Regions from separate parts of the Parageobacillus sp. NEAU-HV-2 genome, predicted to be linked through region 3. Evidence: riboswitches for the same ligand, from Rfam matches in the RefSeq annotation. Region 3 holds a riboswitch; each other region holds the start of a gene.
What was found. A riboswitch is a leader RNA that binds a small molecule or an ion and turns the genes downstream of it on or off. The one in region 3 is predicted to bind thiamine pyrophosphate.
Positions count from the first base shown of each region.

Region 1: linked by a shared signal. The riboswitch ahead of thiM (hydroxyethylthiazole kinase) and the one ahead of tenA (thiaminase II) in region 3 are both predicted to bind thiamine pyrophosphate.
Region 2: linked by a shared signal. The riboswitch ahead of thiC (phosphomethylpyrimidine synthase ThiC) and the one ahead of tenA (thiaminase II) in region 3 are both predicted to bind thiamine pyrophosphate.

Region 1 is NZ_JBXUJJ010000003.1:253,170-263,609, reverse strand. It holds gene AC1WMD_RS07625 (HAD-IA family hydrolase) at 1-453, shown strand, start outside; gene AC1WMD_RS07620 (HAD family hydrolase) at 650-1,486, shown strand; gene AC1WMD_RS07615 (class I SAM-dependent methyltransferase) at 1,573-2,247, opposite strand; gene AC1WMD_RS07610 (long-chain fatty acid--CoA ligase) at 2,518-4,200, shown strand; gene AC1WMD_RS07605 (phosphotriesterase family protein) at 4,197-5,177, shown strand; gene AC1WMD_RS07600 (DUF6044 family protein) at 5,320-6,987, shown strand; gene AC1WMD_RS07595 (glycosyltransferase family 2 protein) at 7,001-8,035, shown strand; TPP riboswitch at 8,088-8,201, shown strand; gene thiM (hydroxyethylthiazole kinase) at 8,263-9,075, shown strand; gene thiD (bifunctional hydroxymethylpyrimidine kinase/phosphomethylpyrimidine kinase) at 9,091-9,894, shown strand; gene thiE (thiamine phosphate synthase) at 9,904-10,440, shown strand, end outside.
Region 2 is NZ_JBXUJJ010000010.1:109,875-120,314, reverse strand. It holds partial or broken gene AC1WMD_RS15310 (amino acid permease) at 1-554, shown strand, start outside; gene AC1WMD_RS15305 (DUF2935 domain-containing protein) at 654-1,079, shown strand; gene AC1WMD_RS15300 (methyl-accepting chemotaxis protein) at 1,337-2,590, shown strand; TPP riboswitch at 2,649-2,763, shown strand; gene thiC (phosphomethylpyrimidine synthase ThiC) at 2,914-4,635, shown strand; gene AC1WMD_RS15290 (NAD-dependent succinate-semialdehyde dehydrogenase) at 4,971-6,428, shown strand; gene AC1WMD_RS15285 (LL-diaminopimelate aminotransferase) at 6,740-7,909, shown strand; gene AC1WMD_RS15280 (thiamine pyrophosphate-binding protein) at 7,915-9,573, shown strand; gene AC1WMD_RS15275 (aldehyde dehydrogenase family protein) at 9,649-10,440, shown strand, end outside.
Region 3 is NZ_JBXUJJ010000001.1:84,019-94,458, forward strand. It holds gene AC1WMD_RS00535 (MFS transporter) at 191-1,405, shown strand; gene AC1WMD_RS00540 (class I SAM-dependent rRNA methyltransferase) at 1,433-2,617, opposite strand; gene AC1WMD_RS00545 (YbjQ family protein) at 2,776-3,090, shown strand; TPP riboswitch at 3,158-3,265, shown strand; gene tenA (thiaminase II) at 3,376-4,074, shown strand; gene AC1WMD_RS00555 (ECF transporter S component) at 4,058-4,648, shown strand; partial or broken gene AC1WMD_RS00560 (ABC transporter ATP-binding protein) at 4,743-5,090, shown strand; gene AC1WMD_RS00565 (ABC transporter ATP-binding protein) at 5,391-6,119, shown strand; gene AC1WMD_RS00570 (energy-coupling factor transporter transmembrane component T family protein) at 6,132-6,914, shown strand; gene tenI (thiazole tautomerase TenI) at 6,931-7,572, shown strand; gene thiO (glycine oxidase ThiO) at 7,559-8,692, shown strand; gene thiS (sulfur carrier protein ThiS) at 8,689-8,892, shown strand; gene AC1WMD_RS00590 (thiazole synthase) at 8,894-9,661, shown strand; gene AC1WMD_RS00595 (thiazole biosynthesis adenylyltransferase ThiF) at 9,658-10,440, shown strand, end outside.

The DNA of each region.
Region 1 (10,440 bases), on a different contig from region 3:
GATGCTTGGTTTTTAGAGGATATCATTGCTGAAATCGAGCAAGGAAACGGACGACTATACCCAGACGTGCTCACGACGCTTGCGGCCCTTGCCGATCAAGGAATTCCGCTTTTTGTCGCAAGCAACGGGCGTTCCCGTTATCTCGCCGCGATTCGGACTGCCTTTCGGCTCGAACGCTATTTTATCGATTTTTACAGCCTCGATCGGTTTTCCTTGCCATCGAAATCGGCGTTAGTTAAGCGATTGTTGAATGATTACGAAATTGAAAAAGCGGTGATGATAGGGGATCGGTGTTCCGATATTCAGGCGGCGAAGGATAATGGGATTTGGTCGATTGGTTGCCGGTTTGGTTTTGCCAACGATGAAGAGCTGCGTGGGGCGGATATTGTGATTCAGCGGTTTGGCGAATTATCTCAGCTCAACTTGCCGTCTCTTGTTTTTAGAGAATCATAGTTTCCATCATTTGCATCCACCCTATGCCGTTCTGTAATATAAAAAAGGCGCAGCCTAAAAATGTCACAATAACTGACCGCTTTTGTAAATACCGCACAAAAATGCATGTCGGCATTGCTTTGTCGTTCTTGCGACCGAAAAGATAAACATCATCAAAAGCATAAGCGATCGCAACGATAAAGAAAGGGGAAACTGCATGGACGGGGCAAAAGTAAAAGCAATTGTCTTTGATTTGGACGGAACATTATATGAAGAAACCCATCACTTTGAATATTATGCGGAACAGGTTGCCAAGCGGCTGCATGAAGAAGATCAACACCGTTTTTGGGAAGATTACCGCGCGGTTCTTTCCGGCCGCCATCCGCTTCGCATCGGCAGTGTGTACGACGCGGGAGAAGATCTTATTCTGTTTTTGCAAAACGGCATCGTTAACGAGGCATACCGCTGGGATGGGGAAAAGCTGGACGAGGAGGAAGTGAAAAAAATATATCCGGAGCGGGTGACAATTGATCTTGACCGTTTCTTCAGCATCGGTGATTTTTGGTGGGTGCCAAGCTCGCTTGGTCGCCATTACGGGTTGACGAATGAAGATACATATGCGGCGTTTTTAGAAACGAGAGAATGGATGATGGGGCCGGATTTTGTGATGAACGGAGTTCCCGGGCTGGCCGAGACGTTGCAGAAGCTGAAAAACAACGTTGCGCTCATATTGATGACGAACAGCCCGGAACCGGACAGCGAGGCTATTTTGCAAAAACTAAAGCTGGCCGATGTTTTTCATCATAAAATTTTCCAAGCGGGCAAGCCAATCAAAACAGCAAGCCATCTCAAAATGATTCGGGATCGTTATCATCTCCAGTATGAAGAGATGATCAGCATTGGCGACAATTTGGAAAATGACATCCTCCCGGCCCGCCGGCTTGGCTGCCGAACTATTTTTATCGATGCGCATAGACTGGCTAAGCAAGGCGACGCCGATGTCATCGTCGCTTCGATGTCGGAATGCGTCCCTGTCTTGCGTCGCCTCCTATAATGCCGGCATTGCGCCGGCCTTTTATTTTGTTGCCCAGTTAGCGATGGGCTTTTACGGGGAACAGGCGGTAGTCCTTTTTAGTCGTGCTATTTTTTATATGCCACCACAATTTGTGAAAACGGAAAGGTGTAAAACACTTTTCTTGTTTCGATGCGGTTGGCTAAAGGAGTGAGTATCTCGATGTATTCTGATACTCGCTGCATATCGGAAATCACCAGCCTTCCGTTCGAGCGCAAAACGCGCCACATCTCCCTTACTGCTTGTTCTCTGCCCTTCGCGTCTTTAATGTTATGAATAACAAAGTTGGAAACCACCGCGTCAAAACGTTCATCGGCAAATGGCAATTCGCGGGCATCTCCGTCAATCAATTCAATCAGAGGAGCTTTTTCGATTTCGACATTTTTGAAAAACGATTCCCTTCCGTTGCCACTTATATCCCACTGTGACCAATGGTCAATCGCGGTGACATTGCATCCTAGTTTGGCCGCCGCAATGGCGAGAAGCCCCCGGCCTGTACCGACATCGAGTACTTCTTTCCCCGCTTGAACTTCCGCAAGCCGCAAAATGACATAGCGATGCTTGATTTTGATGACGGTCGAGTAGAAAAACATCCATAGTCCCATACATAATAGGAATAAACCAAAGATAAGACCGCCTATGCTCTGCGGCAATCCCGTGATGCTAATAAGCGAAAAAACGAAACCGAAAGTAATCAAAGTCCCTACCCAAAACGGAGCATCAATACCGTACCGTAATGTCATTTTGTATCCTCCTATAAAGAAATTTCATCTCCTTCATTTTATCAAGTTTTTTGTCATCACAGAAGGAATATTCAAAATATTATTGATATTACCAAAAAGATACGGTATCATGAAAGAAAATGCATACACACGACATACTAACCGGTTAGTTAACAAATGATGCAAACGACAGAAGCAGTAGATTAAAAGACGGACACATATTTTTTACTAACACATAAAATTGTAACCGCTTTCTTTTAAAATTTTTATAGGTGGAGGAGAGAGGGGATCATGAACAAACGCCACTTTCCGTATTGGCCGAAACGGTTGAGCAAAACGCTGACCGTGCCGGAAACAACGATCGTCGATCATTTAGAAACGACAGCGAAGCGCTACCCTCAAAAAACTGCCATCCATTATTACGGTTCCTCTTACTCTTATAAACAATTATGGGAGCAAGTCAACGCGCTTGCCGGCTATCTGCAGCAAAAGCTTTCCGTTCAGCCAGGAGACCGAGTGCTTTTATACATGCAAAATTCCCCGCAGTTTATCATTTCCTACTACGCGATTTTACGAGCCGAAGCGATTGTCGTTCCGATTAACCCGATGAACACAACGGAAGAGCTTTCGTTTTATGTCAAAGATTGCGAAACAAAACTCGGCATTGTCGGGCAGGAGCTGTTCGCCAAAGCGGAGCCGCTATTATCTACAACCCCGCTCGAACATATCATCGTCGCCGCTTATTCGGATTATATTTCCGAATCTTCGCCGATTGCGCTTCCGGATGAAGTCGCATTGCCGCGGCAAACGTATGATCATGAACATGTTTACTACTGGACTGATTGTTTAGAAGCAAATCTTGCGCCGAACCTATATCAAGGGCATGTCGATGATATTGCCGTGCTCCCGTATACATCGGGAACAACGGGAGTGCCAAAAGGATGCGTTCATTCGCATCGGACGGTCAACGCCAACATTGTCGGCGCCTATCATTGGGCGAACGTAACAAGCGATTCTGTTTGCCTCGTCACCTTGCCGCTCTTTCATGTGACGGGAATGGTCCACAGCATGCATCTTCCGATTTTTGCCGGATCGGCTATGGTAATGATGACGCGCTGGAATCGCGACAGCGCCGCGTATTTGATTGAAATGCATCGCTGTACGCATTGGGTAAATATAAGCACGATGCTCATTGACTTTTTGGCCAATCCATCATTATCAAAATATGATATTTCTTCTCTTGTTAGCATCGCTGGCGGGGGCGCACCGCTTCCGGAAGCGGTTGGAGAAAAATTGTTTAAGCTGACAGGAGTGAAATATATGGAAGGATACGGGCTTTCCGAAACGATTTCGCAGACGCATTTTAACCCGCCGGATCGCCCGAAATTGCAATGCTTGGGCATTCCATCGTTTGACGTGGACGCCCGCATCATTGACCCGGCGACGGGAAAAGAGCTTGGCGTCGGGGAAGTCGGCGAAATCGTCGTACACGGTCCGCAAGTGTTTAAAGGCTATTACCGCCGCGAAAAAGAAACAGAAGAAGCGTTTATTGAACTTGATGGAAAGCGGTTTTTCCGCACCGGTGATATCGGCCGCATGGATGAGGAAGGATATTTCTTCATCGTCGACCGCGTTAAACGAATGATCAATGCGTCCGGGTATAAAGTATGGCCGACGGAAGTCGAATCGCTTCTGTATAAACATCCGGCCGTCCAGCAAGCGTGCGTTGTCGGCGTTCCTGACCCGCGCCGCGGCGAGACGGTAAAGGCGTTTATCGTGCTTCAGGACGAATACGTCGGCAAAATCACAGAAGAAGAAATTATTGAATGGGCGAAAACACAGATGGCCGCCTATAAATATCCGCGCCTTGTCGAGTTTCGCTCGTCTTTGCCGATGACATCAAGCGGAAAATTGCTATGGCGGAAATTGCAGGAAGAAGAGTATCAAAAATTAGAAAAAGGGGCGAAAGCATGACAAAAGAAATGGTGGAAACCGTCTGCGGTCCGGTACCGGCGAGCGAGCTTGGCAAAACGCTGATCCATGAGCATTTTGTCTTTGGGTATCCCGGGTTTCAAGGCGATGTGACGCTCGGACCGCTCCGTTTTGAGGAAGTGCTTGAGGCGGGAATTGCCATCGCACAAAAAATGATGGCCCATGGCATTCAAACCGTTGTCGATCCGACGCCGAATGACTGCGGCCGCAATCCGGAATTGCTCCGTCGCATTTCCGAGGCAACCGGGCTGAACATCATCTGCGCGACCGGGTATTATTACGAAGGCGAAGGAGCAACGCCGTATTTTAAGTTTCGCCAGTTGCTCGGCACGGCAGAAGAAGAAATATATGACATGTTTATGGCAGAAATTACGAACGGCATTGCCGATACCGGCATTAAACCAGGCGTCATTAAACTGGCGTCAAGCAAAAACCGGATCACCGAATACGAAAAAATGTTTTTCCGCGCCGCAGCCCGCGTGCAGAAAGAAACAGGAATCGTGATTATCACCCATACGCAGGAAGGAACGATGGGGCCGGAACAAGCGGCTTACTTGCTCGAGCACGGAGCCGATCCGCAAAAAATCGTCATCGGCCATATGTGCGGCAACACCGATCCGGAATACCACAAAAAGACGCTGCAGTACGGAGTGTATATCGCTTTTGATCGCTTCGGCATTCAAGGCATGGTCGGCGCGCCGACGGATGAAGAGCGGATCCGCACGTTGCTCGTGCTGCTTCGCGAAGGCTTTGCCGATAAAATCATGCTCGCCCATGATACCGTCAATATTTGGCTCGGCCGTCCGCCGCAGCTGCCAGAGCCGTTTGCTGCGCTGATGAGCAATTGGCATGTTGAACATGTATTTCAAAATATTATTCCAGCTTTAACGAAAGAAGGAGTGACAGAGGAACAGCTAGAGCAAATGTTTGTGAAAAATCCTGCCGCATTGTTTGCGTAAGCGCCGATGAAAAGACCGTTTCCAAGAAGCGACGATCCGTTGCTTTTTGGGATGGTCTTTTTTTATTGCCACAAAAAAGATGAATATTTTTCCTCTTTCGTTAGAAAATAAAGGAAGACATTTGAAAAAAGGAGTGGGAGAGGTGCCGACAAAAGAAAAGCGACTTCTGCTCTTCTCATTCCTTGTGATCGCTTTGTTTGTATCGCCGTATTTTCTACTTGGCGAGGATGCGCATATGCGAGTCCACGATAATTTAGATTCGAACATTGCTTGGTACAAAGTTGTCACTAGGAGCGGGGAGCTGTTTGGCTCGGTCCATGCGGTCATCCCGCAAATCATTAACGGTCTGCCGCGCAACGCGTTCGGTACGGAGTTTAGCGGGATTGTTTGGCTTCATGCGCTGTTTCCCTCGATTTACGCCTATGGTTTAAGCCAGGTGATTACCCGTGTCTTTGCGTTTATCGGCATGTATTTGTTGTTGAAAAAGCATGTACTTCGCGATGAAAAATGGATGTGGATTCGCATCGGGGCGGCGCTTACGTTTGCCTTGACACCGTTTTGGCCATCGGGAATGTTGAGCACGCTTGGCATGCCGCTCGCGCTATGGGCGTTTCTTAATATCCGTAACGGCGAGCGCTCCTGGGTGAACTATGTCGTGCTTACACTATTGCCGTTTTATTCGAGCTTTGTGCTTGGCTTTTTCTTTTTCTTAAGCGCGATGGGCATATGGTGGTTTGCCGACGTTATCCGCGGAAAGGGATGGAACTGGCGGTTTTTCTTGGCGATTGTCTTTATGACGATTCTTTATTTGGCGATTGATTATCGTCTAGTTCATTCGCTGTTATTTTCCGATGAACCGACGAGCCGCGATGAATATTTCCACGCTCGTTTACCGCTTTGGCGGGTGATCCGCTTAATTTTCAAAAACTATATTCTCGGCCATACGCATGTGATGACGGTGCACGGGCTTGTCATTTTGCCAATCACGCTAGTCGCATTATATATCGTCTGGAAGAAGAAAATATGGCAGCAAGAAAAACTGTTTAACTTTTTGCATGTGCTCAATTTCGCGCTGTCCACATGGTATGCGTTTTGGTTTTATAAAGGTTGGGCACCGCTGACGGAACGCTTCGACTTGTTAGATAAATTTAATTTCGCCCGCTATCATTTTTTGCGGCCGATGGTTATTTACGTGTTGTTTGCCATTTCGCTCAAAATTTTATGGCAGCAAGGACAAGCGTGGAAAAAGCTATGTTTCGCCGCCATCGCCGCCCAGCTGGTGGTGCTAGCGGCGTTTAACGAGGAAATCGTCCATCGTCATAAACCGTCGTTTCGCGAGTTTTATGCAGAAAAGCAGTTTCGAGAGATTAAAGAGTATATTGGACGGCCTGTTCATACATACCGCGTCGCCAGCATTGGCATTCATCCGGCGATTGCGCAATATAACGGGTTTTACACGCTCGATACGTATAACAATTTTTATCCGCTCTCCTATAAACATCAGTTCCGCCAAATCATCGCCAACGAACTCGCAAAAAACAAAAAGCTACGAGAGTACTTCGATGAATGGGGCGGACGCTGCTATATTTTTGTCGATGAACTGGGCAAACATTATATGTTTAAAAAGAATTCCAAGCGAACGATTAAACATTTAGAGCTCAATACCGATGTGTTTTATCAAATGGGTGGCCGCTACATTTTCTCAGCATTGCCGATTGAAAACGCCAGACAAAATGAGTTGGCGCTCGAAAAAGTGTTTCACTCGAAAGAGTCGGCATGGAAGATTTATTTGTACAAGGTGATGCCATAAGGAGGGAGATCAAATGATTGAGCCGATGCTTACGATTGTCGTACCTTGTTATAACGAAGAGGAAGTATTGCCAGAAACGATCCGCCAGCTTCGCGCGCTGCGGGAGGCGCTTGTTGCGGAAAAGCTGATTTCCGCTGACAGCACGCTCCTTTTTGTCGATGATGGGAGCCGCGATGCGACATGGGACATCATTTACAAGGCAAGTTTGCGCTATCCGGAAGTAAAGGGGCTGAAACTGGCGCACAATGCGGGACATCAAAACGCGCTGCTGGCGGGAATGTTTGCCGCGAAAACGCGTTCGGACTGCATCGTTTCCATTGATGCCGATTTGCAGGATGATATTGCGGTCATTCGCGATTTTATCCAAAAATTCCAAGAAGGCTATGAAATTGTATATGGGGTGCGCAAGCGGCGCGATACCGATACGTTCTTTAAACGCCATACGGCGCAAGGCTTTTATAAATTAATGAAAGCGATGGGGGTCGAGCTCGTCTATAATCACGCCGATTACCGTTTAATGAGCCGGCGCGCGGTCGAAGCGCTCGAGCGGTTTGAAGAAGTGAACCTGTTTTTGCGCGGCATCGTCCCGCTGCTTGGTTTCCGTTCGACAACGGTGTACTATGATCGAAAAGAGCGGCTGGCCGGAACGACAAAGTATCCGCTGAAGAAAATGATTGCTTTTGCTCTTGATGGGATTACATCGTTCAGCATCACGCCGATCCGCATGATTTCGCTTCTCGGTTTTGTATCTTTTTTCGTCAGCGTAATATTTGGCATCTATTTTCTTGTTTTAAAATTTACCGGCCATACGCAAACAGGCTGGACGTCGCTGATCACCTCGATTTGGCTGCTTGGCGGCCTGCAGCTGATCGCCTTTGGTTTGATTGGCGAATATATTGGGAAGATTTATAAAGAAACGAAACGGCGGCCCCGCTATATCGTCGATTTAGACTTATTTAATCTGCCAATGCCGCATCGTTGGCACCAGCCTTCTTCGCTTCCTGAGGGGGCAGGAGTGCAGGAAATTCCGCATCATCGCCCATCCTAATATTTTGCTTGCAATATCGAAAAAGAAAGAGTAGACTGTTTGGTGAACAACCATATAGCAATGCGGGAGCTTGCGGAAGCAGGCTGAGAGTACGGCTATATTCCGCCGTTGACCGTTTGAACCTGTTTGGGTAATGCCAGCGCAGGGAAAGTGAGGATGGGGCCGCTTTATACACTTTGCTTGCGCGCAAAGTGTTTTTTATTTTCTCAAAAAAGGAGAGGATGGGAATGGTGAATAATCAAGAAGCGGCAAGTGTATTACAAAAGGTGAGACAAGCTAATCCACTTGTACATAACATCACCAATGTTGTCGTCACGAATTTTACCGCCAACGGCTTGCTGGCGCTTGGCGCCTCGCCGGTGATGGCGTACGCGAAAGAGGAAGTGGCCGATATGGCGAAAATCGCCGGGGCGCTTGTCTTAAATATCGGAACATTAAATCCAACAGAAGTAGAAGCGATGCTGATTGCCGGAAAAGCGGCAAACGAAGCCGGTGTTCCGGTTATTTTCGATCCGGTCGGCGCCGGGGCGACGCCATACCGCACGGAGACGGCGCGCCGCATTGCCGCTGCGGTCAAACTGTCCGTTATTCGCGGCAATGCGGCAGAAATTGCCAATGTCATTGGGGAAACGTGGGAGATTAAAGGAGTCGACGCCGGAGAAGGAAGTGGCGATGTCGTTGCCTTGGCGGAAAAAGCGGCGGCACAGCTAAAAACGGTTGTTGCGGTCACGGGAAAAGACGATGTTGTCACAGACGGCAAGACAACATATGTTATCCATAACGGACATCCGCTGCTCACGAAAGTAACGGGAACGGGCTGTTTATTGACCTCTGTGATCGGCGCTTTTGCCGCGGTGGAACAAGATGTGCTGAAAGCAGCGGCAGCCGCGCTTGTCAGCTATGGCGTCGCCGCCGAAATCGCGGCGGGTGAAGCGGGGGAACAAGGACCTGGCAGCTTCCAAATCGCCTTTTTAAACGCGCTTTCCCGCATCGGAGCGGAAGAGATTGGCCGATACGGCCGCATCGAACAAAAAGGATAAAGAGGGGAGAACATGATGGTATATAAAGCTTTGACGATTGCTGGTTCTGACAGCGGTGGTGGCGCCGGAATTCAGGCCGATTTAAAAACATTTCAAGAATTAGGTGTATTTGGCATGTCTGCGCTCACCGCAGTAACGGCGCAAAATACGCTTGGGGTGCAAGGGGTGTACCCGCTGCCACCGGAAGCGGTCGCACAACAAATTGAATCCGTCGGAACTGATTTAGGAGCGGATGCAGTAAAAACGGGGATGTTGTTTAGTGCAGAAATTATTGAAGCGGTTGCTGCAAAAGTGAAGCAATTCGGGTGGGACCGTCTCGTCGTCGACCCGGTCATGATCGCTAAAGGCGGCGCACCATTGTTGCAAGAAGCGGCGGTAAGCGCATTAAAAACGCATTTGCTTCCGCTAGCGATGGTGGTTACCCCGAACATTCCGGAAGCAGAAGCATTAACCGGTCTTACGATTCGAACGATGGATGACCGCAAGGAAGCAGCGAAACGTCTGCATGAACTAGGAGTGAAGTATGTTGTGATTAAAGGCGGCCATGACGATGATGGGGAAGAAACGGTCGATGTATTATATGACGGCAGGGAATTTTTCTATTTCACAAGCAAACGCATCGAAACAAAACATACGCACGGAACAGGATGTACGTTTGCAGCAGCGATAACAGCAGAGCTCGCAAAAGGAAAAACGGTACAGGAAGCAGTGCAGACGGCGAAATTGTTTATTCAAGCGGCAATTGAGCATGAATTAGGAATCGGTCATGGTCACGGCCCGACGAACCATTGGGCGTACCGGGAAAAAACGGCGCGGTAGGTGAGCAGAATGGCGCGAATAGCAAGCGACACAATGAGGGAACAACTAAAAGTATATTTTATCATGGGAAGCGTAAACTGCACAAAAGCGCCGGCAGAAGTATTGGCAGAGGCGGTTGCGGGCGGCGTTACGCTCTTTCAGTTCCGCGAGAAAGGGAGCGGCGCGCTAGTTGGCGAACAAAAATATGAGCTCGCCAAGCAATTGCAGCACATTTGCCAAGAGCATGGCATTCCGTTTATCGTCAATGACGATGTCGAATTGGCCCTTGCTCTTGACGCCGATGGAGTGCATATCGGGCAGGAAGATGAAGACGCGCGTATCGTCCGCGAAAAAATTGGCGATAAAATTCTCGGAGTGTCCGCACATAGTTTGCAAGAAGCACAAGCGGCGGTTGCGGCTGGCGCCGATTATATCGGCGTCGGTCCCATCTATCCGACGAAATCGAAAGAAGATGCGAAAAAAGCGCAAGGTCCGGAGATCATTCGTTTGCTCCGCGACGAAGGAATCGATATTCCGCTGGTCGCAATTGGGGGTATTACGGCGGAC
Region 2 (10,440 bases), on a different contig from region 3:
TTTTGTTATTATTACGGCAGTGTTATCGGTCGCCAACTCCGGCCTATATGCCACATCGCGTGTATTATGGTCGATGTCTCGCCAAGGGATGGTTAGCCCGTTTTTTAGCAAACTATCGAAAAATGGTGTTCCGATTAACGCACTTATCGCAAGTATGGTCATTGGATGCCTTTCCTTATTATGCAGCATTTACGCGGAAAGCACTGTTTATGTTTGGTTAACGTCGATTGCAGGATTTGGCGCTGTGGCGGTGTGGGCGTCGATCGCTTTATCTAATTATTTAGGAAGAAAAGCATTTCTTCGCCAAGGTGGGGATGTTCGTGAACTAAAGTATAAAACACCGCTTTATCCATTTGTTCCGCTTCTTGCTTTTGCATTCAATCTAGTCATTATTATCAGTCTTGCGTTTATTCCAGGACCAGCGCATGGCTCTATATTGCGGCATCCCATTTATCGTTGCTTGCTATGTTTATTATCATCTTGTGGCAAAAAGACGAATGAAGGAAATACATAGAGATCAAACAATAAACGCTAGAGAAGGCGTAAGAGCATGACAAAAAGGTAAATGACGTATACTAGCGGAGGATAAGCATATCTTTCCTCTTTTTCCCATACACATAAAACGAAAAGATGAAAATGGGGAGGGGGAAGATATGCAATTTTATTATGGCCAGCAAATGCCGCTGCGTATTTTAGACGAAGCGGAATTTTGGAAACATCAAGAAGAGGAGCATACGGTTGTTATTCGCGAGCTTGTTAGCGGCTTAGAGCCCTCATATGTTGAGGCACTGAAAAAATGGGAAGAAGTACTTTCTGCGACGCATCAGCAAGTAGTAAGGTACATTGAGTCGGTCATTCGCACGGGGTATTACGTTCCTTATCAGCTTTACCAACAAGTGTTGCAGTTAGTATCTCATTGCTTACAGCAAAGTCTTGATTTTATTAAGTTATGCCAACAAATAAAAACGGAAAGCAAAGCAGTAAGCAAAAATCCAACGGCAAAAGTAGTGCTGAACCATATTATTCGTGAGTCAGAATATTTTGTTGGCATCGCGCAATTGTTATTATATAGAAAATAAGGAAATGTCTATTCGCTTCGGATAGGCATTTTGCGTGTTTGGAAACGAGAGTGCTCAATAAGAAAGTAGTAATGCAAAAATAATTCTCGGACTTGATCATTCTCCATGCCTAAAGGAAGGGGGATTCCTGGGGGAATCCCTTCTCCCGTCCGACGCTCGCTCTCATCCCTATAGCTGAAAACTAGGGGGTTTCTTGCTCGCATTCTATAATTGATAGTAAAATTATTTATATACAGAAAAAAAGGGGAGGGAGAAGGTTGTCGTTACATAGTTATATTTTACGCACGATGTTCGTTGTCATTCCCGGTACCGCTTTAATCAACCTTGGTATATGTTTAGGAAATGACATCCGTGGCGCAGCGTTTTGGTGGACATTTGTGATTACGGTATTATTTGGAGCCATTCTTGGCATCGTTTCCGCTATGTTGAATTATCGGCGATTTATCGCACCCATTGCTATTATTAATCATCATTTAGATAAAATGACAAATGGAGATTTGTCCACACGTGTTCCTATGAATGAAGTAAGACAATTAAAGCCGATCGCACTCTCGCTCAATAACATGGCCCAAGCGTGGCAGGAAGTCATCGCCAACATTCAGCGCCATTCCGATGAGATGGCGCAATTTTCCGGACAGTTAACAGCCATCGCGGAACAAACGACGAAAGCAGCGGAACAAATTGCGTCAACAATGGAGACGATTTCCTTAAGTTCGGAACAGCAAGTAAAGACGGTGCAAGAAACATCGTTAGCGATGAACGATATCTCCGATACGCTTATGCAAGTGGCGACGAATACGAAGCACGTCTCAACGAACGTAAATGAAACATCGACAAAAGCGCAATCCGGAAAACAGTCGATTTCGCAAATGGAAGAGCAAATGCAGTTTATTTATGAACATGTTCAATCACTTGGACAAGTTATCAAAGGTCTTGGAGAGCGTTCGAACGAAATTGGCCAAATCACCCAAGTGATTACAGGCATCGCTTCGCAAACGAATTTGCTTGCCTTAAATGCGGCGATTGAGGCAGCAAGAGCTGGGGAGCAAGGAAAAGGGTTCGCCGTTGTGGCGGATGAAGTTCGCAAATTGGCGGAACAGTCTGCTCAGTCCGCACAGCAAATTTCGCAGCTGATCGGCTATATCCAAGAAGAAACGGAAAAAGCGATTGAATCGATGGAAACAGTAGTTAGCGAAGTATCGCAAGGGCTCGATGTTGCGCAAACGGCTGGACAATCGTTTGAACAAATCCGCCAATCTATCAGCGAAGTCAATGCCCAAATCGAACAAGTATCCACATCGATCGGGCAAATGACGGAAAACGCGCAACGGGTAGCTGCATCCATTGAGCACATGACAGAGATTGTGGAACAATCTTCTTCTGGAGCAGCAAACATTTCGGCGGCGACACAAGAACAAATGGCATCGATGGAGGAAATTGCTTCGTCCGCCTCGTCGTTAAACAAAATGGCAGAAGATATGCAAACGATGTTGAAGCGGTTTACGGTATAAAACTGTTTACATTGCTTTATAAACATGTTAAGATTAAGAAAATTAAATAACTTTGTCGCTTATCTACTAGGGGAGTCCAATAGCTTGGACTGAGAAAAGAACGCGCTTAAGTTCTTTGACCCTTTGAACCTGATCTGGGTTATGCCAGCGTAGGGAAGTAGATAGCGGGAGTGTATGTGTTTGTTGCGTACGTTTCGCTATTTGCGTTCCATCGGGTTCTTTTAGAGAACCCGATTTTTATTTCCGCATATATTCTCCTATCTTGCCCCGCGTTTTGGTGTAACTTCAGGTCCTCACTACTATTTTGAAGGAGGAGAAGTTACATGCAAAACATCCCATCTTTCATGCAATTTCCTGCCAGTAAAAAGGTGTACGTCGAAGGTTCACGGCCGGATATTCGCGTTCCGATGAGAGAAATTACGTTAAGTCCGACAAAGACGGAAACAGGAATCATCGAAAATGAACCTGTTCGTGTTTATGACACAAGCGGTCCTTACACCGATCCTGATTTTCAGCCGGACATTCAAAAAGGATTGCCGACGCTAAGAAAACGATGGATTTTAGAAAGAGAGGATGTTGAAGAATACGAAGGTCGTCCCGTGAAACCGGAAGATAACGGATTTCGTAATGGGAAACAATCCGAGATTGTTCTGCCTTTCGAGAGAAAACCGCTGCGCGCAAAAAAAGGAAAAACTGTGACGCAAATGCATTACGCAAAACGAGGGATTATTACGCCGGAGATGGAATTTGTTGCGATTCGTGAAAATATAGATCCGGAAATCGTGCGCCAGGAAGTTGCCGCAGGCAGAGCGATTATTCCTTCGAATATTAACCATCCGGAAAGTGAACCGATGATTATTGGGAGTCGTTTTCATGTAAAAATTAACGCGAATATTGGCAATTCCGCAGTAACATCCTCCATTGAAGAAGAAGTAGAAAAAATGCTTTGGGCGGTGCGCTGGGGAGCAGACACGATTATGGACTTATCGACGGGAAAACATATTCATGCGACACGAGAATATATTATTCGCAATTCCCCTGTACCTGTCGGGACGGTTCCGATTTATCAAGCGCTCGAAAAAGTGAACGGCGTCGTCGAAGACTTAACGTGGGAAGTTTACCGTGATACGCTCATCGAACAAGCGGAACAAGGGGTAGACTATTTTACGATTCATGCGGGCGTGCTGCTTCGTTACATACCAATGACAGTCAATCGAACGACTGGCATTGTTTCACGCGGCGGCTCGATTATGGCACAATGGTGTTTAGCACACCACGAAGAAAACTTTTTATATACGCATTTTGAAGAAATATGCGAGATTTTAAAAACGTACGATATTGCCGTATCGCTTGGCGACGGATTGCGGCCGGGGTCGATTGCCGATGCCAATGACGAAGCGCAGTTTGCCGAATTAGAAACGCTCGGAGAATTGACGGAAATCGCGTGGAAGCATGATGTACAAGTGATGATCGAAGGGCCGGGGCATGTGCCGATGCATAAAATTAAGGAAAACGTCGACAAGCAAGTGGAAATTTGCAAAGGCGCGCCGTTTTATACGCTAGGTCCGCTCACGACCGATATCGCGCCGGGATATGACCATATTACATCGGCGATTGGCGCGGCGATCATCGGCGCGTACGGAACGGCCATGCTTTGTTATGTGACGCCGAAAGAGCATTTAGGATTGCCGAACAAAGACGACGTGCGCGAAGGAGTCATCGCTTATAAAATCGCCGCCCACGCCGCTGATTTGGCAAAAGGACATCCAGGCGCGCAGCAGCGGGATGATGCGCTATCGAAAGCACGCTTTGAGTTTCGCTGGAACGATCAATTCAATCTCTCGCTCGACCCGGACCGCGCCCGGGAATATCATGATGAAACATTGCCGGCGGAAGGAGCGAAAGTCGCGCATTTTTGTTCGATGTGCGGACCAAAGTTTTGCTCGATGAAAATCTCGCATGATTTGCAACGAGCGGTTAAAGAAGAAGGGATGAAACAAAAAGCGAAGGAGTTTGTCGAACATGGTTCCTCCCTCTACCAATAATGTTCAGGCGCTGCAGAAGGAGATTGTTGAGCTGAAAGAGAAAATTTCTAAATTAGAACGGCAAATTGCTCACATCCAAAGAAACTGCCGCCATGCATTTTTAGAAACGCCATTTATGCGAAAATGTATCAAGTGTCAATATGTTGAGATTTTATATTATTGAAAAATATGAGAGAATGCCTCTCTCATTCCTGTTCCTTTCATAAAAGCGGGAATGAGGGAGTTTTTTTGTTTCATGCTTCTGTCATTTTTCCTTCCCGTTTTTTATATAGTGGCATTGAGATGCTTAGGATTTATCGGCAACTGGTTTGAATTATTTTGGGGGAGGAATAAATATGAACACTTTTTCGCGTTACACGCAAACGATTTTTATTGATGGAACGTGGCAGGACGCCAAAAGCGGAAAAACGCTTCCAGTCCAAAATCCTGCGACATTGGAAACGATTACAGAAGTTTTGCATGGGGATGAAAGAGATGCAGAACAAGCGGTACGGGCCGCCCGCCAGGCGTTTTCGGACTGGTCAGGGAAAACGGCAAGAGAGAGATCTCAATTTTTATACGCGGCCTATGAAAAAATGAAGGAACAAAAAGAAGAACTTGCCGTTATTTTAACAACAGAGCAAGGAAAACCGCTCAAAGAAGCAAGAGCGGAGATTGATTCCGCCGCCAGCTATTTTCTCTGGTATGCCGAAGAAGCAAACCGTCTCTATGGGGAAATTATCCCGTCTTCGAACAAGCATAAACGGCTGATGGTCATCCCGCAGCCAATTGGCGTTGTCGCTGCGATTACTCCGTGGAACTTTCCAGCTTCGATGATTACGCGAAAACTAGCGCCGGCCCTTGCCGCTGGGTGCACGGTCGTGTTAAAGCCAGCGCCAGAGACGCCGTTGACGGCATATCGAATCGTAAAGATACTAGAAGAAGTAGGGATCCCACCAGGTGTGGTCAACCTTGTCACCGGCGATGCTGTTTCGATCGGACAGTGCTGGATGAATCATCCCGATGTGCGGCTGATTACGTTTACCGGTTCGACGGAAGTCGGGCGGCTGCTAATGAAAGGAAGCGCGGATCAAGTGAAAAAACTGTCGCTGGAACTTGGTGGCCACGCGCCGGTGATCGTATTTGAGGACGCTGATTTGGATTTAGCGGCGGAACTGACACTGGCGAGCAAGTTCCGCAACTGTGGGCAAACATGTATTTGCGCCAACCGCGTCTATGTGCAGCAGAGCGTTTGGGATGCTTTCCTCGACAAACTAACCGCCAAAGTGAAACGGCTCTCCATCGGAATTGGCACTGAGGAGACAACCGATATCGGGCCATTGATTAACGAAGAAGCGGTAAGAAAAGTGCAAGACCATTTAAACGATGCTGTGCAAAAAGGGGCTTTCGTTCTTTACGGCGGAAAACGATGGAAAGGGTCTTATCCGGGATATTTCTTTGAACCAACGATATTGGCGAATGTAACGAAAGAGATGAAAGTGATGAACGAGGAAACATTTGGCCCGCTTCTGCCGTTGCAGCCGTTTGCCGAGGAGGCGGAAGTAATTCGTCAAGCGAACGATACACCGTATGGTTTGGCGGCCTATATTTTCACTGACTCGCTTCACCGCGCGTATCGGGTCATGGAGAAGTTAGAATACGGCATCGTCGGCATTAATGATGTGTTTCCGGCCGTAGCCGAAGCGCCGTTTGGTGGCGTGAAGCAATCGGGCCTCGGAAAAGAAGGCGGCAAAGAAGGGATTTTCGAATTTGTCGAATTAAAGTATGTATCGATGGGGATCCGATCCTTGTAACTGACATTTCCAAAAGCAGCGATAAAAAATATTCATGACTGATTTCTTGGATGCATAAGTATGATAGTGAAAAAACTGCGTAGTCTATTGCGGCGCCTTTGCCGGCGATCTGCATGCGTAGACAGCGGCCAGTTTCATCATCGAATGATGATACTGGCCGCTTATTTTTATTTGGATGAAACGGTTTTTGTTAGGTTGGTTGAAGGTTCCGCTCACCATCATTTTTGTTAACTTAGGATGCCGTGAATGAAATAAATGAGCAAAAGCATAGATTTAGAGGGAAGGTATTTATTTCATGCGAAGGGATAGGGATGAATGTGTTTTCCGATATCGTCCAAACGATGCCTCCTTATTTATTTTCGCAGTTTCAAAGGAAAAAAGAAGAGTTGATCAAGAAGGGAGTCGATGTCATTGACCTAGGAATCGGCGCACCTGATTTACCGCCGCCGTCTTTTGTGGTGGAAAAATTAAAAGAAGAGTTAAACGAGCCAACCAATTATACGTATTCGCCGTATGCGGGGTGCAAAGAATACCGGGAAGCGGTAGCGCGTTTTTACGAGCGGGAATATGGAGTGCAGTTGGATCCCGATACCGAGGTATTAGCGCTAATCGGATCAAAGGAAGGAATTGTACATTTACTGCAGGCTATGCTCAATCCGGGAGATACGGTGTTGATTCCCGATCCCGGCTATCCGGTCTACCGCACTGCCGTGCATTTCGCACGGGGGAAAAGCGTTTATTTACCGCTCGATGCGGAAAATGGCTATGTTCCTCTTTTTTCCAAGCTTTCTTCGACCATTTATGAAGATGCGAAAATCATGTTTTTAAATTATCCGAGTAATCCAACGACGGCCACTGTCGGCATGGATACATTCGCCGAGGCGGTTTCGCTGGCAAAAAAGCACCGCATCTTCATCGCCCATGACTCTGCTTATTCGTTTGTTACTTTCCAAGGATTTAAAGCGCTAAGCATTTTACAAGTAAACGGGGCAAAGGAAGTAGCGGTCGAATTCGGTTCTTTATCGAAAAGCTACAACATGGCAGGCTGCCGCATCGGTTATATCGTCGGAAACAAAGAGATGATTAAAGCGCTTTCAATTATTAAAAGCAACACGGATACTTGCCAGTTTCTTCCGATTCAAAAAGCAGCGGCGGCAGCGCTGACGAGTGACCATCATTCCGTACAAGAAAATAACCGAATTTATGAGCAGCGAATGAATATGATGGTCGATGCGCTGCAGGCGTTGGGTATGCAAGTGCAGCGTCCGAAAGCTACCTTTTTCCTATGGATTCCTGTTTTCAAAGGGTATTCCTCCGAACAATTTGCCGCGAAGCTGCTTGAAGATGCAGGTGTGATTGTGACGCCGGGAACGGCATTTGGCCCTTCAGGGGAAGGATATGTTCGAGTATCTTTATCAGCGCCAATAGAGAGATTACAGCAAGCGATTGAACGATGGAAACAAATTGATTGGGAGGCGTAGAAATGGTGAAACAGACGATCCGCAACATCACCGCGGCAAAAGCGATCGTTCATTGCCTCAAACGAGAGGGCATTTCCCATGTGTTTTGCGTGCCGGGAGAAAGCTATTTGCCGCTAATGGACGCTATTTTTGATGAACCTTCTATTCAGCTCATTTCTGCTCGCCATGAGGGAGGCGCCTCGTTTATGGCGGAAGGTTATGCAAAAGCGTCGGGAAAACCCGGAGTTGTGCTGGCGACGCGGGGAGTCGGCGGGGCCAACTTAGCGATTGGTGTCCATACGGCGAGGCAAGATTCTACTCCGATGATTGTATTTTTAGGGCAAGTGCACAGCCATTTCCGCGGCCGGGAAGGGTTTCAAGAGGTCGATTTAGACCGGTTTTTCCAACCGATTGCAAAATGGACGGTGGAAATTCGCGAGGCGGAACGAATACCGGAGCTGGTGCAGCGGGCATTTCGCGTTGCGAAAACGGGCAGGCCAGGACCTGTCGTCATTTCTCTTCCAGAAGATATATTTCTTCAAGATATTGCTGAAGCCATCGTTTCGGATGTAGATATACCAAGACCTGTTCCAAGCGCAGAGGATGTGCGGAGCGTGCAGGAAATATTGCAAAGAGCGAAACGGCCAGTTGTCATTGCCGGCGGAGGGGTAAAGCTAGCGAAGGCAGAACAGCTATTGCGGTTATTTGCTGAAAAATATTCCATTCCTGTGGTGGCTGCTTTTCGCCGACATGACGTGTTCCCCAATGACCATCCACTTTATGTCGGCCATCTTGGATTAGGGACGCCGAAATCGATTGTCGAAACGGTAAAACAGGCCGATGTCGTGATCGCCATTGGGACACGATTATCGGAAGTGACGACACAAGATTATCGTTTGCTGTCGCCGGATCAGATACTTATTCATATCGATATCGACAGTGATGTATTAGGAAAAGTATATCCACCGGACATTTCCATCCTAGCAGATTGCAAAGAAACGCTCTTAAAATTGCTAGAAATCGCCGTACAGCCGTCTTGGCGTGATTGGGCGGCAGCGAGACGGAAACAGTATGAGCAAGTATCGACGCTTCCGCCGGAAAAACGGAACTTAAATGAAGCGATCATCGCCGGCTTGCAACAACATTTGCCAAACGATGCGATCATCACGAATGATGCTGGCAATTTCGCCGGCTGGCTCCATACCTTTTTCCAGTTTACCGAGGAGCATACGTATATTGGTCCTACTTCTGGGGCGATGGGGTATGGCATGCCGGCGGCGATTGGCGCCAAGCTTGCTTTCCCGGAGCGCGTCGTCGTTTCTCTATCAGGAGACGGTGGTTTTATGATGACGATGCAGGAGCTGGAGACCGCTGCTAGATATCATATTCCGATTATTAGTATCGTCTTTAACAATTGCATGTATGGAACCATCCGCATGCATCAAGAACTTCACTTTCCGAAACGGGTCATCGGGACGGATTTGGGACATGTATCGTTTGCCGAATTAGCGAAATGTTTAAACGCCAACGGCATTCGCGTGGAAACAGAAGATCAATTTAATAGAGCACTCATTCAATCCTTTAACGAAACAAAACCAACGGTGATCGAAGTCATGACAGATCCGAACCAAATTTCCGTGACAGCGACGATCGACGAGTTGCGAAAGCGGTCGAATTCTCGGTAAACATTTGCATAATAGCCATGATAGTAGATGCATAAATTTTTTATAGAAAATAAACGACAAGGAGGAAACTGTATTGTGAAAGCATTGAATTTTATTAATGGGGAATGGAAAGAATCAGTTAGCAAACAATTTGCTCCGGTGATTAATCCGGCAAATGGCGAAACGCTTGGAGAAGTGACGGTTTCGATCGAAGCGGATGTCGATGCAGCGGTAAAAGCAGCGAAGACCGCGCAAAAAGAGTGGGCGCTCGTACCGGCGCCAAAACGGGCGGAAGTGCTATATAAAGTCGGCTATTTATTAAAAGAAAGAAAAGAACAGCTCGCTAGACTGCTAACGATGGAAATGGGGAAAGTGCTTGAGGAAGCGCGCGGGGAAGTGCAAGAAGGAATTGACATGGCGTTTTATATGGCTGGTGAAGGAAGACGGTTATTCGGTGATACAACTCCTTCGGAATTAAAAGATAAATTTGCGATGAGTATTCGCGTGCCAGTTGGGGTTGTCGGCATCATCACTCCATGGAATTTTCCGATTGCGATCGCGACATGGAAATCGTTCCCGGCCATTGTTGCCGGCAATGCGGTCGTATGGAAGCCGGCGTTAGAAACACCATTTATGGCGCAGGAGCTGGCGAAAATATTCGAAGAAGCAGGATTGCCAAAAGGGGTGTTCAACGTCGTTCACGGCGATGGTCCAACGACAGGAAATGCGTTGGTAGAGCATCCGGACGTGCAAGTGATTTCCTTTACCGGGTCGAACGAAGTCGGGCGGATGATTGCCGAAAAGTGCGGCCGCCGCCTGAAAAAAGTGTCGCTAGAAATGGGCGGAAAAAATGCCGTTATTGTCATGGATGACGCCGATTTATCGTTA
Region 3 (10,440 bases):
CCGCTGTGCCGCCTCGCACATGTGGTATATATTTGGAGGAAAGTGGCTTTGTGAAATAGTAGTAAAAAAATAAGGTGAGCATATCTTATGGATTTCCAATAAGCTTTTCTCATAAAAAATTAATCTATTTATGTTACACTAAACTGTATTGAGTGTTTGGTTTAAAATGAATGATTGGAGGGAGTTTGTGGTGGGTGAACCACAAAGTCAAACAATAGATGCGACTAAGGAAAAAATTTGGACGAGAGATTTTGTGCTCATTTGCTTAGCCAACTTTTTTGTGTTTCTTGGCTTTCAAATGACATTGCCGACTATCCCGCTGTTTGTCGAGCATCTTGGCGGCAATGACCAGCTGATCGGCTTAGTGGTCGGGATTTTCACCTTTTCGGCATTAATTGTGCGGCCGTTTGCCGGCCATGCATTAGAAGCAAAGGGACGGCGTTTTGTATTTTTGATAGGGCTGGCGATCTTTGTCCTTTCGGTGGGATCGTACAGCTTTATTACAAGCATTTTGCTGTTGTTTATGATGAGGGTTATTCAAGGGATCGGCTGGGGCTTTTCCACTACTGCATCAGGCACGATTGCCACGGACATCATCCCAGCTAGCCGCAGAGGCGAAGGAATGGGATATTACGGACTGTCAGGGAATATAGCGCTTGCGTTTGGACCATCGCTTGGACTATTGCTTGCCGGAATGCTGTCTTTTGCACCCCTTTTCTTGATTTGCGCCGCGTTAGGATTGGCTTCCTTACTGTTCGCTGCGAATATTACATATAAAAAAATCGAACAGCCGCAAAAGCTGGCACACCACAAATGGGACATTTACGAAAAAAGTGCGTTAGAGCCTTCGATTCTGCTTTTTTTTCTAACCGTGACATTTGGCGGAATTGCTTCGTTTCTGCCGCTATATACCGCGGAAAAAGGAATTTCAGGGATTCAATGGTATTTCCTGATCTATGCGCTTGCCTTAATGGTAACAAGAACGTTTGCCGGCCAATTGTATGACAAAAAAGGACATCAGGCCGTATTTATTCCGGGTGCCGCGCTTATTTTGCTGGCAATGTTATTGTTGGCATGGCTGCCGAACAACATGATTTTATTTACGGCAGCGATTCTTTACGGACTAGGATTCGGAACGGTACAGCCGGCGCTGCAGGCATGGTCTGTCGAACGAGCGGAGAGAGATCGTAAAGGAATGGCAAACGCGACCTTTTTCGCCTTTTTCGATTTAGGAGTCGGGGTCGGCGCGATGGTCTTCGGGCAAATCAGCCATTGGTTCGGATATGCAAGCATTTATCTCACCGCAGCGCTGTCGGTGTCTTTTTCCATTTTGTTTTATTTATTTGTGCTGAAGAGAGAAAAGACGCTGTATAAACAGCGTGAAAAAAGGGTGGCCCAAAAGTGATGATCACTTTTAGGCCACCCTCTTTTCTTACCGGCGCGAATGCACTTCATAAATCGCAAACTTTAAATAATCTCCTTCATCAGCGGCCAGCAGCTTCGGATGGTCGTAGCCGGCGCCGTTCCAGTATACTTGCCGCAAAATTTTCTTCGCGTCAAACGCCGCTTCGGCGATCATCGCTTGGAAAAGATCGGCGTGAACATGGTACGAGCAGCTGGCGGTAACGAAAAAGCCGCCGTCTTTGACCAGCTTCAAGCCGTTTAAGTTAATATCTTTATAGCCGCGCAGCGCTTTCGGAACGGCATGCGCGGATTTTGCGAACGCCGGTGGATCGATGATGACAACATCCCATTGTTTTCCGTCGCGAACCGCTTCGCGCAAATAGTCAAAGGCGTTGGCGACGACAAATTCGACGTTCGTAAAGCCGTTTAAGGCTGCGTTGCGCTTCGCTGTTTCAATCGCGTGTTCGGAAATATCGACCGCGGTGACATGTTTTGCCCCGTATAAGCAGGCGTTCAGCATAAACGAACCGGTATGGGTAAAGCAGTCAAGCACTGTCGTGTTGCTGTCAATGAGCGGTTTAATTGCCGCCCGATTTTGCCGCTGGTCGAAGAAAAATCCTGTCTTTTGTCCATTTTCAATATCGACAATATATTTGACGCCGTTTTCTTCAATGAGCACTTCCGTTTCCGCTTCGCCGTACCAAAAGCCTTTTTCCTGCTCTAGTCCTTCGAGTTCGCGGACGTACACGTCATTGCGCAAATAAATCGCCCGTGGCTGAAACACTTCCAATAAGCCGCGCAAAATCCAGTCTTTTCGTTTTTCCATGCCGAGGGAAAGAATTTGCGCGACAAGCACGTCTTCGTACTTATCCACGATCAGCCCTGGCAAAAAGTCGGCTTCCCCATAAATGGCGCGGCATGAGCGGACGCCGGGAATCATCCGTTCGCGATACGCCCATGCTTGGCGGATGCGCTCGACAAAAAATTGCTCATTTAACTCATCCTCGGGATTTTGCGTCAACACGCGGACAATCATTTGCGATTTTGGATTAATATAGCCTTTGGCTAAAAAGTAGTTCTGATGATTGTATACATCGACGAAATCTCCCGGTGCAAAATCGCCTTCAATATGATCAACTTCGCTTTGAAAAATCCATGGATGACCTTGTTCGAGCCGTTTTTTTCGGTTTCGTTTTAAAAATACTTTCGCCACATTCTCCACTCCAATATGATGTAGTCATTTGCGTTTTTAATAATACCGAATTGCGGGCAAAGACGCAATGAAGACAACGTTTGTCGACATTTGACAGGGTTATTTTTTTGAGATATCGAATAATGATAAACATAGCATAGAAGGAAAAGAGGGATGCCATGATCATTGCGACAACGGATTACATACCGGGAAAACAAGTGAAAGAGTATATCGGGTTTGTCCAAGGCAATACGGTGCAGTCCAAACATATCGGCAAAGATATTATGGCCGGGCTGAAAACGATCGTCGGTGGGGAGATTAAAGCGTATACGGAAATGATGGATGAAGCGAGAAAGATCGCGATTGAACGCATGGTGGAAGAGGCGAGGCGCCAAGGGGCGAACGCGGTGATCGGCGTGCGGATCACAACGGCGGCGATTATGGCGAATACGTCGGAAATTTTGGCATACGGCACGGCAGTGATGGTGGAATAGGAAAAAGGGTTGACAACCATTTTCCAAGTGATATGATAAACTCAAACAAAAAAATTTCATAACGGACGCAATCCACTAGGGGGGCCTTTAGAAAGGCTGAGATCAAAGTGTGCCTTTGAGACCCTTAGAACCTGATCTGGGTAATACCAGCGTAGGGAAGTGGAGCAGCGCAGTCGCGGATCGATATTTTGCTGTAGTTTTGACGACTCGTATGCAACGCCACTTTCTTTACGCCTTTGTAAAGGAAGTGGCGTTTATTTTTTACGAAAAAAGGGGGAGAAGAGGATGTCATTTGCAAAAGAAGTGAGGAAAAAGGCTGACCCGATCTGGCAGGCAAGCTTTCATCACCCGTTTGTCAAAGAATTAGGAGAAGGGACGCTTGATCTCACCCGTTTCCGCTATTATGTGATGCAGGATGCCTATTATTTGCGCCATTTTGCGAGAGTGCAAGCGATCGGGGCGGCGAAGTCTCCAGATCTAGCGACAACCGCAAGGCTGGCGCATCATGCCCAGAGCACATGCGAAGCGGAATTGTCCTTGCATGAGACGTTTGCCGAACTGCTTGGCATTACTGACGAAGAAAAAGCGGCTTTTATCCCGGCGCCAACGGCATACGCCTACACGTCCCATATGTACCGGGCGGCGTATGAAGGGCATTTAGGCGACGTCATTGCCGCGATTTTACCGTGCTACTGGCTTTATTATGAGATTGGCGAAAGATTAAAAGATTGCAAGCCAGACGAGCCGATTTATCAAAAATGGATTGGTACGTATAGTTCTGATTGGTTCCGCAGTTTAGTAGAAGAGCAAATCGCCCGTTTGGATGCGATCGCCGAAGCGGTCACGGAAGCGGACCGCAAGCGGATGGAGCAGCATTTTCTGATCAGCAGTGAGTATGAGTACGAATTTTGGGAAATGGCTTATCGTTTAGAAACATGGCCATCAGCAAGAAAGGAGATGCAAGCGTATGTCCACAACAACTAAAGGATTGAAACTCGCTGATATTTTAACAACGATTGTGATTGCGGTGGTATTCGGCATCATTTATAAAGTGTGGGGACCGTTGTACGACTTTGTGAAAGTGTTTGGCTTTCATCTTGACCAATTGATTTATGGCATGTGGTTTATCGCCGCGTCAGTAGCTTATTTGCTCATTCGCAAGCCAGGAGTTGCCCTGTTGGCGGAAATTGCCGCTTCTTCCGGTGAATTGATCATGGGCTCTGAATGGGGGCTTGAAGTGCTTATTTACGGAGTGATTCAAGGGTTGTTGGCGGAAGCGGTGTTTGCGGCATTTCGTTATAAGAGATTTGACGCATTGGCTGTGTCGCTCGGCGCGATCGGGGCGACCATCGGCTCGCTGGTGATGGATTTTTACAAAGGATACATTGAAGCGCTGGCACCTTGGAACTTGGCGTTATTCTTGATTGCCCGCTTTGTCGGCGCGGTGGTGATTTCCGGATTTTTCGCCGTTTCGCTAGTAAAAGCGTTAGAGAAAACGGGGGTAACGCAAATGTTGCGTCCGGCTTCGAAAGATGATTATGATGCGCTCGATCGCTGAAAAAGGTGGCGGTGAAGCAATGAAACCGATCGTTGCTGTAGAGCGGCTCCGCTTAAAATTTCCAGGCAAAGATACGCTGTTGTTTAAAGATTTATCACTTACCATTTACGAGGGAGAAAAAGTATTGCTGCTCGGTCCGTCCGGGTGCGGCAAATCGACGTTGTTGCAAGTGCTGTCTGGATTGATTCCGCATTCGATCGACGTGCCGATGAAGGCGGAGCGCTTGCAGCTCCCGACGAACTGGGGATATGTGTTTCAAGATCCGGATACGCAGTTTTGCATGCCGTTTGCGGACGAGGAAATTGCTTTTGCCCTTGAAAACATCGGCGTGCCGAGAAGCGAGATGCACCATCGGATCCAAACGCTGTTAGAAAAAGTCGGGCTGTTTATTGAGCCGCATACCGATATTCACACGCTGTCAGGCGGGATGAAACAGCGGCTGGCGCTGGCGTCCGTATTGGCATTGGAGCCGGATGTGCTGTTTTTGGATGAGCCGACGGCGATGATCGATGAGGAAGGAACAAAAGAGATTTGGCAGACGGTGAAACGGATCGCTAAAGAGAAAACGGTCATTATTGTTGAACATAAAATCGATCATGTGCTCGATTTTGTGGACCGCATCGTTTTATTTAACGATGACGGGGAAATTATCGCCGATGGCAAGGCACAAACGGTGTTTGCCAACTATAAAGACATCATCGCTTCTCAAGGAATTTGGTATCCGGGCGTATGGGTGGAATATATGGCAAAGCGGCAGCGCCGGAAAACGGAAAGCGGCGGGGAGAAAAGGATATATCTCCGCCAATTTCAAGGCTATCGCTCCAATGAGGTGAAAATCCTTGTTGAAGAAGCGACCGTACATGCGGGGGAATGGATTGCTGTCACGGGCAAAAATGGCGCTGGAAAAAGCACGCTCTTGCATGCGCTCATGAAGCTGATCCGCACCGATGGAACATATGAGCTGTATGGCAAAGACAGCAAGCAGCTTAAACAGCTGCACCGTTTGCTTGCCTTTGTCTTTCAGAATCCGGAATTCCAGTTTGTCACCAATTCCGTACGCGAAGAGCTTGCTTATTCGCTTCGATTGGAAAAACGGAAAGAGGCGGAGATTGCAGAAACGGTGGAACAGCTGCTGCGGCAGTTTCATCTTTATGGGCAGCAAGACCAGCATCCATACCAGCTTTCCATGGGGCAAAAACGCCGTTTAAGCGTCGCCGCTTCAATTGTAAGCGGACAGCAAATTTTTCTTCTCGATGAACCGACGTTTGGCCAGGATGCGAAAAATACATTTGCGCTTCTCGAGCTGTTAGAGTCGTATCGCAGACAAGGGACAACCATCATTATGGTCACCCATGATGAAAATATTGTGAAGCATTTTGCCACTAGGAGATGGGTGATCGAAGACGGGCGGCTCGTCAAGGATGAATCGATTTCCGGACAGCGGTCAAAAGCAGCCGCGCTGCTTGTGTAGGAGGAACAGACGATGAAATGGAACATTCATTATCGGGAAACATGGCTGCACCAAACAAACCCAAGTTTAAAACTAATCGTGCTTCTGTTTCTGTTTTTGGCTGTATTGTTCATTCATAATCCAAATGTATTAATCAATTTTTCGCTCGCGCTGCTTTTGCTGTTTATGTTCTCTACCGGCTACCCGTGGAAGTTTTTGCTGCTATTGTTTTTGCCGTTTCTTCTTATCTTTGTTTCGACCGCTTCGTCGATGATGATGTTTGGCGAGGGGACGACAACATGGTTTCGCTGGGGGCTGATCCATGTGACGGAGGAAAGCTTTTTGCGCGGGCTGCATCTTGGCTTCCGCGCCCTTTCCTTCGCTCTTCTTGGCCTTTTGTTTTCCTTAACGACGAGACCGGTCCGTCTGTTTTATTCCTTGATGCAGCAGCTAAAGTTAAAGCCGAAATACGCTTACAGCTTTTTGGCGGCCGTACGCTTGCTTCCGATTATGCTCGAGGAATTTCAGACCGTGCATAATGCGTTAAAAGTGCGGGGAACGGTGAACCGCGGATGGCTGGAAAAAATGAAGCGCTATGCGATTCCGCTCCTGTCGCAAAGCATCCGCCGCGCCCAGCGCATCGCGGTGGCGATGGAAGCGAAGCGCTTTTCTAGCAGCACGGAGCGGACGTTTTACTATGAAATCGGCTTTAGCAAATGCGATATCGCGCTTGTCGCTCTATTTGCCTTTGTGGCGGCGGCGGCTTATTACACCGGCGTGCATTACCCGTATATTCCAGTTACCGATGTACGCTAGAAAGCAAGGGATGACAATGACAAAACAGCTTCATCTCATTTCGACGGGAGAACAGTCTGTCGAACAGTTTGCTTCCATTTGCGCCCGCGTTCATCCGTATGTCGATGCGATTCATGTACGGGAAAAAAGGAAAACAGCGCGCGAGGTTTCCGCGTTTGTTGCCGCTCTCATCGGCAACGGGGTCCCGTCGCAAAAAATCATCGTTAACGATCGCGTCGATGTGGCGGTCGTATATGGCGTAAAAGGGGTGCAGCTTGCGTACCACAGCTTATCCGTCCGTCAAGTAAAGCACCATTTTCCTAGGCTGGTTGTCGGCTGCTCGGTCCATTCGCTTGACGAGGCGAAGGAAGCAGCGAAAAGCGGCGCAGATTTTTGTATCTACGGACATATTTTTCCGACCGCAAGCAAGCCAGGGATGCGACCGCGCGGAGTCGAATCATTACGGATTGTTGCGGGCGGCGTTCATATTCCGATCATTGCGATCGGCGGCATTCACGCGGGGAATGCGGCGCAAGTGCTGCGGGCGGGTGTCGATGGGATCGCCGTGATGTCGGCGGTGTTTTTGGCGAGAGATCCTGTCGCAGAAGTAAAGAAGCTCGCTCATATAGTCAAACATGGGCAATGTACAGGGGAGAGGGATGTTGATGGAACGTCATGATTACGATGTATTGGTGGTTGGCGGCGGAATTATCGGCGCATCGATTGCATTTCAACTGGCAAAACGCCAATTTCGTGTCGGCGTGCTCGAAAAAGAGCGGATAGCAAGCCAGGCATCCAGCGCAGCGGCGGGAATGCTTGGAGCGCAGTCAGAATTTTCCGAAGAGAGCCCGCTTATTCCTCTCGCGATCAAAAGCAGGGAGATGGTTCCTAAGCTTGCGGAGGAATTAAAGGAACTTACCGGAATGGACATTGGGCTTGTACAGAAAGGCATGCTGAAAGTGGCAGTGACGGAGGAAGAAGCAGCAGCCCTTCGCCGCCATTACGAATTTTGGCGGCAGACAGATGATCCGCCGCGCTGGCTCTCGGCGGATGAGACAAAGGAAATCGAGCCGCATGTTTCCGGCAATCTTGCGGCAGCGATGTATATTCCAAAAGACGGTCAAGTAAGCGCTCCCGATTTTTCGCTTGCATTGGCGCACGCTTCGCTAGCCTATGGAGCAAAGTGGTATGAGTACACCGAAGTGATGCGTTTAGGAAAGTTAGGCGATTCGTACGTAATCGAGACGAATCGCGGAACGTTTGCCGCCAATATTGTCGTCATCGCCTCAGGGGCATGGTCTTCCATGCTTCTTGAACAAACAGGTCTTTCGCTTTCGATGTATCCGGTCAAAGGGGAATGCTTGTTTGTGAAAACGGAAACGCCGCTCCTGAAAACAACTGTATTTGCCAAAAGCGGTTGCTATATCGTGCCGAAACGCGGAAACCGGCTGCTCATTGGGGCGACTTCGACGCCGCACACGTTTGACCGGAAAGTATCGGTCCAAGGGATAATGAGTCTGATTGAACGCGCATGCCGTCTTCTTCCGGAACTGGAAAAGGCGGAATGGGAAAAGGCATGGAGCGGCATCCGCCCGCAAACGGGCGATGGTCTGCCGTACATAGGAGAACATCCTCATTACCCGCGCGTTTGGGTGGCGACCGGCCATTACCGTAACGGCATTTTGTTAAGCGCGATTACCGGCGTGTTGTTGGCGGATTTAGTAGAAGGAAAAGAAACAGATGTCGATCTTGCTCCGTTTTCGCTCACGCGACATCAAATAAAGGTGGGGAAGGAATGAAGCTCATTATTAATGGCGAATCGATTTATGTTCCCGAGCAAGTGAAAACGGTCAGCGATTTGCTTGCCCATTTTCAATTGCACAACAAGCTGGCCATTGTCGAAGTAAATTTAACCATTATTGAAAAAAGCCAATATGACATGACAACCTTATGCGACGGCGATCAAATCGAAATTGTCCATTTTGTAGGAGGCGGTTGAGATGTTAAAAATCGGGCCATATGAATTTCAGTCGAGATTATTGCTCGGAACAGGGAAATATCCAAGTTTGGAAGTGCAGAAGCAAGCGGTCGAAGCATCGGGAGCAGAAATTTTAACGTTTGCTGTCCGGCGCATGAACATTTTTGAGCCGAGCCAGCCTAACTTTTTGGAAAATTTAGATTTAAAAAAGTATAAACTGCTGCCAAACACCGCGGGAGCGAAAACGGCGGAAGAAGCGGTGCGAATCGCGCGGCTCGCCAAAGCTTCGGGATTATGTGATATGATTAAAGTAGAAGTGATCGGCTGCGAGAAAACGCTGCTGCCAGATCCGGTGGAAACGCTAAAAGCAACGGAAATGTTGCTTGAGGAAGGATTTATCGTTCTTCCGTATACTTCCGATGATGTCGTGCTGGCCAAACGGCTGCAAGAGCTTGGCTGCCATGCGGTAATGCCGGGTGCTGCGCCGATCGGTTCCGGGCAGGGCATTGTCAATCCGCTTAACTTAAGTTTCATTATCGAGCAGGCGACGGTACCGGTGATTGTGGATGCCGGAATCGGCAGCCCGGCTGATGCGGCGTTGGCGATGGAGTTAGGGGCGGACGGCGTGTTGTTAAATACGGCCGTTTCTGGTGCAGCTGATCCAGTCAAAATGGCTAAAGCGATGAAATTAGCGGTGGAAGCGGGACGTCTCGGCTATGAGGCGGGCAGAATTCCGAAAAAACGGTACGCTACCGCAAGCAGTCCAACGGAAGGAATGAGTGTTGTTTGAACGAACGTTATTCTCGTCAGGAGTTGTTTGCGCCAATCGGCGAAGAAGGACAAAGGAAAATTAGGCAAAAACATGTGCTCATTATCGGTGCCGGTGCGTTAGGAACAGGCAATGCCGAAGCATTGGTGCGCGCCGGCGTCGGCAAAGTGACGATTGTCGACCGCGACTATGTCGAATGGAGCAATCTTCAGCGTCAGCAGTTATACAGCGAAGCCGATGCAAAAGAACGCCTGCCGAAAGCGATCGCCGCTAAGCAACGGCTTCAGGAAGTAAACTCCGATGTCGAGATCGAGGCGATTGTCGGCGATGTGACGGCGCAAGAGCTTGAGGAGCTGATTACTACAAGAACGCCTGATCTTTTCATTGACGCGACCGACAACTTTGATACGCGTATGATTATCAACGACGCCGCCTACAAATATCGCATCCCTTGGATTTATGGCGCCTGTGTCGGTAGCTATGGCATTAGCTACGCGTTTATTCCCGGAAAAACGCCATGTTTTCACTGCCTGCTTGATACGGTGCCGACGGGCGGCCTAACGTGCGACACGGCGGGAATTATCAGCCCGGCGGTGCAAATGGTCGTCAGTTATCAAGTGACGGAAGCGCTGAAAATTTTAGTCGAAGACTGGGCAGCGTTGCGCAACAAGCTCGTATCGTTTGATTTATGGAAAAATCAGCATACGGCGATACGGATTGATTCGGTGAAAAAAGAAGATTGCCCGACTTGCGGCTTCAATCCGTCCTATCCGTTTCTTTCCTATGAGCAGCAAACAAAA